One region of the Billgrantia desiderata genome, then DNA from elsewhere that is predicted to be linked to it. Evidence: predicted binding sites of a transcription regulator. Region 1 holds the regulator's gene; the other holds the start of a gene.
The links. Region 1 encodes sigma-54, which starts transcription at its own class of promoters, with help from an activator protein. Its sites were predicted from a motif close to TGGCACNNNNNTTGCTNT; they were not measured.

Region 2: the regulator sigma-54 is predicted to act here: its motif matches at 1,447-1,464, upstream of C4S71_RS09360 (CmpA/NrtA family ABC transporter substrate-binding protein).

The regions. Positions count from the first base shown of each region.
Region 1 covers NZ_FNVC01000002.1:131,162-135,733, reverse strand. Annotated here, with positions in the region: gene lptC (LPS export ABC transporter periplasmic protein LptC) at 1-302, shown strand, start outside; gene lptA (lipopolysaccharide transport periplasmic protein LptA) at 299-826, shown strand; gene lptB (LPS export ABC transporter ATP-binding protein) at 834-1,559, shown strand; gene C4S71_RS02945 (RNA polymerase factor sigma-54) at 1,737-3,158, shown strand; gene hpf (ribosome hibernation-promoting factor, HPF/YfiA family) at 3,267-3,575, shown strand; gene ptsN (PTS IIA-like nitrogen regulatory protein PtsN) at 3,582-4,052, shown strand; gene rapZ (RNase adapter RapZ) at 4,099-4,572, shown strand, end outside.
Region 2 covers NZ_FNVC01000008.1:26,826-31,397, forward strand. Annotated here, with positions in the region: gene C4S71_RS09355 (nitrate regulatory protein) at 10-1,302, shown strand; gene C4S71_RS09360 (CmpA/NrtA family ABC transporter substrate-binding protein) at 1,620-2,924, shown strand; gene ntrB (nitrate ABC transporter permease) at 2,950-3,804, shown strand; gene C4S71_RS09370 (ABC transporter ATP-binding protein) at 3,816-4,572, shown strand, end outside.

The DNA of each region.
Region 1 (4,572 bases):
GGCGGCTCGGCCCGGGTGGCAACCCGCTGACGCTTACCGGCGACGCCCGTCTCTTCGCCCCCGAGGAGCGCTGGCAGCTCGACACCGAGGTGCTGCACTACGACGCCAACGTCGGACACGCCTGGAGCGATACGCCGGCGCTGCTGCAGCAGCCGCCGCAGCACATGCGCGGCGAACGTTTCGACGCCTGGATCCATGACAACCGGGCACGATTGACCGACAATGTGCGCGGCTATCACCCCCCGGAAGGCGCTCAGCCGGGACAGGCCGACCCCGTCACCCTGGAGGAACTCACGCCATGAAGCGATGCAAGCCGTCGACGCCTCGCACGCTGCTCACCCTGGCATTGATCGGCCTGGCATGGAGCCCTGCCGCGAGCATGGCCCAGCAGCGCGACGCCGATCAGCCCATTCATATCGAAGCCGACCGGCTCGATCTCGACGACGTTGCCGGCACGGCGGTCTACACCGGCGACGTGGACATTCGCCAGGGCACCATGCGCATCACCGGCGACCGCGTCGAACTCCGGCGCAATGCGGCCGGTGAGCTTTCCCGCGCCACGGCCCGCGGCGAGCGCGCCTACCTCGAGCAGCAGCCCGATCCCGACCAACCCGTGGTACGCGGCTGGGGACGCACCGTCATCTATCACGCCGCCGAACGCCGCGTCGAGCTGATCGACCGTGCCGAGCTGCACCAGGGCGGAGATACCTTCGATGGCGGCTATCTCGAGTACTTCCTCGACCGTCGCGTGGTCCAGGCCCGCGCCGAGAGCGAAGGCGTCGAAGGACGCCAGCGTATCCGCATGACCCTGCAACCGGAGCGCTGAGATGGCGATGAAGACCCTGCACGCCCGCCACCTGGCGAAGAGCTACAAACGCCGGCGCGTGGTGCACGACATCAGCCTCTCCATCGAGCAGGGCTGCGTGGTGGGGCTGCTCGGCCCCAACGGAGCCGGCAAGACCACCTCGTTCTACATGATCGTGGGCCTGGTCAAGGCCGATGCCGGCAACGTCTGCATCGACGACCTCGACCTCTCGAAGAGCGCCATGCACGAGCGGGCCAAGGCGGGCATCGGCTACCTGCCGCAGGAGGCTTCGATCTTCCGCAAGCTCTCGGTGGCCGACAACATCATGGCCATCCTGGAGACCCGCAAGGATCTGGATCGACAAGGGCGTCATCAGCGCCTGGAGCAGCTGCTGCAGGACTTTCACGTCACGCACATCCGCGACAACCTCGGCATGAGCCTGTCGGGCGGTGAGCGGCGGCGCGTGGAGATCGCCCGCGCGCTGGCCACCGAGCCGGCCTTCATTCTGCTGGACGAGCCCTTTGCCGGCGTCGATCCGATCTCGGTGGGCGAGATCAAAGGCATCATCCGCCAACTCAAGGCCCGCGACATCGGCGTGCTGATCACCGATCACAACGTCCGCGAGACGCTGGATATCTGCGATTCGGCCTATATCGTCGGCGACGGTCAGATCATCGCGGAAGGCGATGCCGAGGCCATTCTGGCCAACCGTCGGGTAAGGGAAGTCTATCTCGGCGAAGACTTCCGTCTATAGCAGCGCCCCTGCCCATAGCGCATTCCGACCCAACAAACAAGAGCATGATCTTACATTAAAATTCCCTAACGGGCATGAATATTGCCGATGGCATGCTTATTGCAGCTCTGCGCTCTTGCAAGTGATCGTCGGCCAGTCTAGGGTAGAGTCTTTCCGGCAGATGAGCCCATTATTCTCATGGCCATGAAAGCATCCTTGCAACTGCGAGTCGGCACTCAGCTGACCATGACCCCACAGCTGCAGCAGGCCATCGCGCTGCTGCAGCTCTCCACCCTGGACCTGCGCCAGGAGATCCAGCAGGCCCTCGAGTCCAATCCCATGCTCGAGCTCGACGACGGCTTCGGCGAACAAGCCGTCAGCGAGCCCCAGAGCGACGACTGGGCCAGCGAAATTCCCGGCGAGCTCTCCACCGACAGCGACTGGACGGATACCTATCCGGATCATGGCAGCGGCGCCGGCGGCGCCACCGGCGAAGGCCCCGATTTCGAACGCCAGGCCGCGGGACAGACGCTGGCCGGCCACCTGATGTGGCAACTGGCGATGATCGATGTGAACGAGCGTCAGCGGCAGATCGCCGAAAGCCTGATCGATGCCGTCGACGGCACCGGCTACCTGACCCAGCCGCTGGAAGAGATCCGCGACGGCCTGCGTCGCCAGGGCCTCGAGGGGCTGCCTACCCGTGAGGTCGAGCAGGTGCTGCTGCGCCTGCAGCAGTTCGAACCCACCGGCGTGTTCGCCAGGGACCTGCGCGAATGCCTGATGCTGCAGCTCGCCACCCTGCCCGACGATACGCCCCTGCTGCCCCAGGCACGCCGCCTGGTGCGCCAGTTCCTCGAAGCCCTGGCCGCCGACGACCGTCGCCTGCTCAAGCGGCGCCTGAGCCTGGACGACGAGGCCCTCGACGACGCCATTGCCCTGGTGCGCTCGCTGAACCCGCGCCCTGGCAGCGCCTATGCCGAGGTCGGCAGCAACTACATCACCCCCGACCTGGTCGCCTATCACGACGAGTCCGGCTGGCGCGTGGAGCTCAATGCCGAAGCGCTGCCACGCCTGCGCATCCAGCCCGACTACGTCGCCCTGGTGCGCCGCGCCGACAAGAGTCAGGACAACCAGTTCCTCAAGGATCACCTGCAGGAAGCCCGCTGGTTGATGAAGAGCCTGGCCAGCCGTAACGACACCCTGCTGCGAGTGGGGCGCGAGATCATGGCCCGCCAGATCGACTTCCTGGAGCAGGGCGAGGAGGCGATGAAGCCGCTGGTACTGGCCGACATCGCCCAGGCCGTGGAGATGCACGAATCGACCATCTCGCGGGTCACGACGCAGAAGTTCATCCACACGCCGCGCGGCGTGTTCGAGCTGAAGTATTTCTTCTCCAGCCACGTTGGCGGCAACGGCGAGGGGGATGCTCACTCCAGCACCGCGATTCGCGCCCGCATTCGCAAGCTGATCGCCGACGAGCCACCGCGCAAACCGCTCTCCGACAGTCGTCTGGTGGAGCTGCTGGCCGACGACGGCATTCAGGTGGCGCGCCGCACCGTGGCCAAGTATCGTGAAGCGCTGGGAATACCTTCCTCGAGCGAACGCAAGCGCTTTCGTTGAACTCGGCGCGCAGCGTTGACGCCGGACAAGAGCGTCGTTCGGAGGGGTTTGCAAGGAGGCAAAAAGGGTTACAATCAAACCACCACTCGAAGGACGAAGGAGCTCGTCATGCAAGTCAACATTACCGGCCATCATGTTGAACTGACCGATTCCCTGCGTGACTACGTGAGCGAAAAGCTCAACCGCGTCCAACGGCACTACGACAACATCACCAACGTGCAGGTCACCCTCTCGATCGAGAAGGAGCGCCAGCAGGCCGCTTGCACGCTGCATGCCGCCGGTGCCGATCTGCATGCCGAAGCCTCCGACCCGGACATGTACGCCGCCATCGATGCGCTGACCGACAAGCTCGATCGTCAACTGGTCAAGCACAAGGAAAAGGCCCAGGCCCGCGCCCAGGGCGCCGGCATTCGCTGAGTTGCCATGACACTGGAAAACATACTGCCCCCTGAGCGCGCGCTGTTCGACGTTCCCGGGGGCAGCAAGAAGAGGGTGCTGGAGTTCTTCAGCACCTTCATTGCGCAGAACACCCCGAGCCTCGACAGCCAGGAGGTCTTCGGCCGATTGATCGGCCGTGAGCGGCTGGGCAGTACCGGCATCGGCAACGGCGTCGCCATCCCGCACGCGCGAAGCCCGCACTGTCACAGCCCAGTCGCCGCCTTCCTCAAGCTGGCCGAGCCCATCGATTTCGACGCCATCGACGGCGAGCCGGTCGATCTGGTCTTCGTGCTGCTGGTACCCGAGGAGGCCGACGACACGCATCTGTCGCTGCTGAGCCAGGTCGCCGGCGTGATGAACGATGCCGAGACCCGTTCGCAACTGCGCAAGTGCGAAAGCCAGCGCGAACTTCACGAGCGTCTCATCGGCGCCATTCGACGACAGTCCTCGGCCTGACCGCCATCCCCAGCCGCTCGGCCAGCCCCTGATCAGGAGAAACGTAATGCAGCTTGTGATCATCAGCGGCCGCTCAGGCTCCGGCAAGTCGATCGCACTGCAGGCGCTCGAAGACATCGGCTACTACGCCATCGACAACCTGCCGGCGATGCTGCTCGGCTCCCTGGTCGATGAACTGCGCGGCTCACCCACGGTACAGCAGTGCATCGCCGTAAGCATCGATGCACGCAATCTTCCTCATGCGTTGGAACGGTTCCCCAGGCTGCTGGAGGAGCTGCGTGCCAAGCAGGTCGACTGCCAGATCGTCTACCTCACCACCGATGCGCGAATCCTGATCGAGCGCTACTCCGCCACCCGGCGCCGGCACCCGCTGACCCGCGACCGGGACATGACCCTGAGCGAGGCGATCGAGACTGAAGACACGACGCTGAGCGAGATTCGCAACCTGGCCGACCTGATCATCGATACCTCGCGGCTTTCGGTCCACGACCTGCGCGGGCGCATCACCGAACAGGTGGCC
Region 2 (4,572 bases), on a different contig from region 1:
AGGTGAGCCATGACACCCGCCGAATGCCTGCTGCTGGCAGCCAAGCGCTGCGAAATCGACGATCTCGAGCACCTTACCGCCGCCTGCGACATCGTCGGCGACGTCAGTCGTTTCATCCATGCGCTGCAAAAGGAGCGTGGCGCCTCCAACGTCTATCTGGCCTCCGGCGGACAGCGCTTTACCGAGCGCCGTCAGGAGCGTATCGACGAGTGCCAGGCCACCGAGCGCGCCCTGCGCACCCGCCTGGAGGCACTGGGCGAGACCGCCGGTCGCCCCGCCGCCACCGCCCGCTTGCTGAAGCGGGTCGCCTTCGTCTGGCACGCCCTGGAAGGCCTGGACGCACTGCGTGACGACATCGCCGCACTCGGCACCAGCCCCGATGCGGCAACGCAATCGTACAATCAGCTCATCAGCGCCCTGCTCTCGGTGGTGTTCGAAGTCGCCGATACCGCCGGCGACCCCGACATCACCCTGGCCTTGGTTGCCATCTTTCACCTGATGCAGGGCAAGGAGCTGGCCGGCCAGGAGCGCGCCTGCGGCGCCGCCGGCTTCACTTCCGGCATCTTCGACGACGCCCATCGCCAGCTGCTGCTGCACCTGATCGACGCCCAGCAGCGCTGCTTCGACACCTGCCTCGAATTCACCAGCGATGCGGTGCGCCAACTGTGGCAGCAGGAGATGCCCGGCCGCACGCTGGCTGGCATTCAGCAGCTGCGCGAAATGGCCTGCGGCGACGTTGCGCTGCCGGAGAACGCCAGCACCCTGGGCGAGACCTGGTACGAATTGACCACTTGGCGGATCGACGCCATGCAGCGGGTCGAAACCTTCATGATCGGCGAATTGACCAGCCTGTGCCTGACGCGGACCCTGGATGCGCGGCGTAGTCTGACACAACGGGAGGAGCTGACCCGACAGCTGAACGATGCCTTGCCGGGCGTGTGTCAGCAGTTGGTGGAGTTGCTCGACGGCAGCGCCAGCCAGGAGCTCGGCGAGGTCACCGCCCGGGTGGTAGGCTCCTCGCTCAATCGCTCACTGGTGGAGCTGATGCGCGCCCAGGCCGGGCGCCTGCAGGCCCTGAGCGACGAATTGGAGGACACACGCCGGGCGCTGCGCGAGCGCAAGCTGATCGAGCGTGCCAAGGGCCTGATCATGTCCCACCAGAAGATGAGCGAGGAGCAGGCCTACGCCTTTCTACGCAAGATGGCCATGGACCAGAGCAAGAGCATGGCCGAGATCGCCCAGACCGTATTGGGGCTGGCCGACATCCTTCAGCCAACGGCCGAAACGGGGATCGAGTCCTGAAGATGGCACAGGCAGCAATGGTGCATCGCACAACCCGAGCGCACCGTCTCGGCGCCTGTGAGCCGGACACACCTCTTGACAGGCATCACAAACGAAACATCAAGCCATTGATTTTAAATGAAATAAATCGATAAAAAGACGCAATGGCACCCAAGCTGCAAAGCCTTACCGTCCGCTGAGTCAACGACGGTTCAGCGCTTCCATGCAGCACCAGGACCAGACAACGGCGTCTGCCCAGGTTCCCGTGACATCGTCATGCGAATCGGGGCAGGCGCCGTCTTTATTTGGCCAGACACTTCTTATTGGGAGCCATATCCATGAACAAGACCAACAAGGGCAATCCCGGACTCGACCGCCGCCGTTTTCTGCAGCAGACCGCCGGCGTCGTGGGCGGTACCGCTCTGCTCAGCAGCCTGCCGCTGAGCTGGGCCGTGGCCAGCGGACGGCCCGAAACCACCTCGGCCAAGCTCGGCTTCATCGCTCTGACCGACGCCGCGCCACTGTTCGTGGCGGTGGAAAAGGGCTTCTTCGCCGCCCACGGCATGACCGATGTGGAGGTACTCAAGCAGTCCTCCTGGGGTACCACCCGCGACAACCTGGTACTCGGTTCGCAGCGCAACGGCATCGACGGTGCCCATATCCTCACGCCGATGCCCTATCTCATTGCCAGCGGCGCCATGACCCCCAACAACGTGCCGGTGCCGATGAGCATCCTGGCGCGGCTCAACCTCAACGGCCAGTGCATCTCGGTGGGCAACGAGCATGCCGAACTCAAGGTGAGACTCGACACCGCCGAGTTCGCCGAGGCCATCGCCGCCAAGCGCAGCGGCGGCGATGCCGTCAATGCCGCCATGACCTTCCCCGGTGGCACCCACGACATGTGGATTCGCTACTGGATGGCCGCCGGCGGCATCGATCCCAACCGCGACATTTCCACTATCGTGGTGCCGCCGGCCCAGATGGTGGCCAACATGCGGGTCGGCAGCATGGAGACCTTCTGCGTCTGCGAGCCGTGGAACCGTCAGCTGATCAACCAGGGCATCGGCTATACCGCCAATACCACCGGTGAGATTTGGAACGACCACCCCGAAAAAGCCTTCGCCTTGAGAAGCGATTACGTCGAGGCCAATCCCAATGCCACCCGGGCGCTGCTAATGGCGATCATGGAAGCGCAGATGTGGTGCGAGGATCCGGCCAACCACGAGGAGATGGCCCAGATCTGCTCCCGTCGGCGCTGGATTCATGCCCCCTATGCCGATCTGATCGACCGCATCCAGGGCAACTTCGACTACGGCACCGGTCTGGTGATCGAAGACCATCCGCAGATGATGCGCTACTGGAAGCACCAGGCCTCCTACCCGTTCAAGAGCCATGACCTGTGGTTCCTCACCGAGAACAAGCGCTGGGGCTACCTGCCGCAGGACTTCGACAGCCAGGCGCTGATCGAACAGGTCAACCGCGAGGACCTGTGGCGCGAAGCGGCCGCCGCTCTCGGCATCGACTCCGCCGACATTCCCGATTCCACCTCACGCGGCGTGGAAACGTTCTTCGATGGCAAGACCTTCGATCCCGAAGATCCCCAGGCCTATCTCGACAGCCTCGAGATCAAGCGCCTCGCCTGATCTCGTACGAGAAGGAGACATCGTCATGAGTAGCACGCAACGCAGCAACGCCCTGGCCAAGACGGCCTCGTTCCGTTGGGCTCCCGATTTCGCCGCCATGCAGCAAGTGCTGGTGCAGCGGGTGCTGCCACCGGTGGTGATCATCGCCCTGCTCGGCATCCTGTGGGAGCTGCTGTGCTCCTCCCCTGGTGCCGTGCTGCCGCCCCCTTCCCAGGTGCTGCGCGATACCTGGGAGCTGATCGTCAATCCGTTCTACAACCATGGCGGCAACGACGTGGGCATGGCCTGGCAGATACTGGCCAGCCTCGAGCGGGTGGCCTATGGCTATTCGCTGGCCGTGGTGGCAGGCATCGCGCTGGGCGTGCTGGTGGGGCAGTCGACCTGGGCCATGCGCGGCCTCGACCCGGTGTTCCAGGTGCTGCGTACCGTGCCGCCGCTGGCCTGGCTGCCGATCTCGCTGGCCGGCTTCCAGGACAGCACTCCCTCGGCGATCTTCGTGATCTTCATCACCGCGATCTGGCCGATCATCATCAACACCTCGGTGGGCATTCGTAACATCCCCGAGGACTACCGCAACGTGGCCCGGGTGCTGCGCCTCAACGGCATGGAGTATTTCACCCGCATCATGCTACCCGCCGCCGCGCCCTACATCTTCTCGGGGCTGCGCATCGGCGTCGGCCTGTCGTGGCTGGCCATCGTCGCCGCCGAGATGCTGATCGGCGGCGTGGGCATCGGCTTCTTCATCTGGGACGCCTGGAACGCCTCGATGATCAGCGACATCATCCTGGCGCTGGTCTACGTCGGCATCGTCGGCTTCGTCCTCGACCGCCTGGTCGCCTTCATCGGCAGCCGGGTGACCCGCGGCACCGCCCAAGGCTGAGGAGCAACAACATGAGCAACCGCTATCTGAGTATCGAGAACGTCGACATGACCTTCACCGCCAAGGGCGTGGAGAGCCAGGTGCTCAAGGGCATCGACCTGACCGTGGACCGCGGCGAGTACATCTCCATCATCGGCCATTCCGGCTGCGGCAAGTCGACCCTGCTCAACATCGTCGCCGGGCTGACCGAGTCCACCTCCGGGGCGGTGATTCTCGACGGCAAGGAGGTCAATTCGCCGGGACCCGACCGCAGCGTGGTGTTCCAGAACCACTCGCTGCTGCCCTGGCTCACCGTCTACGAGAACGTGGCCTTGGCGGTGAACAAGACCTGTGCGCGCACCAAGAGCAAGGCCGAGCGCCACGCGTGGATCGTCAAGAACCTGGAGATGGTGGGCATGGGGCATGCGCTGGACAAGCGCCCGGCGGAGATCTCCGGCGGCATGAAGCAGCGCGTGGGCATCGCCCGAGCACTCGCCATGGAGCCCAAGGTGCTGCTGCTCGATGAGCCCTTCGGCGCACTCGACGCCCTGACTCGCGCTCACCTGCAGGAGGAGGTGATGCGCATCCAGGACGAGCTGGGCAACACCGTGATCATGATCACCCATGACGTAGACGAGGCGGTACTGCTCTCGGATCGCATCGTGATGCTGACCAACGGCCCCTCGGCGCGCATCGGTGAGATACTCGACATCGAGCTACCGCGACCCCGCGACCGTATCGCCCTGGCCGACGACCCGCGCTACAACCACTACCGCCAGGAAGTGCTGC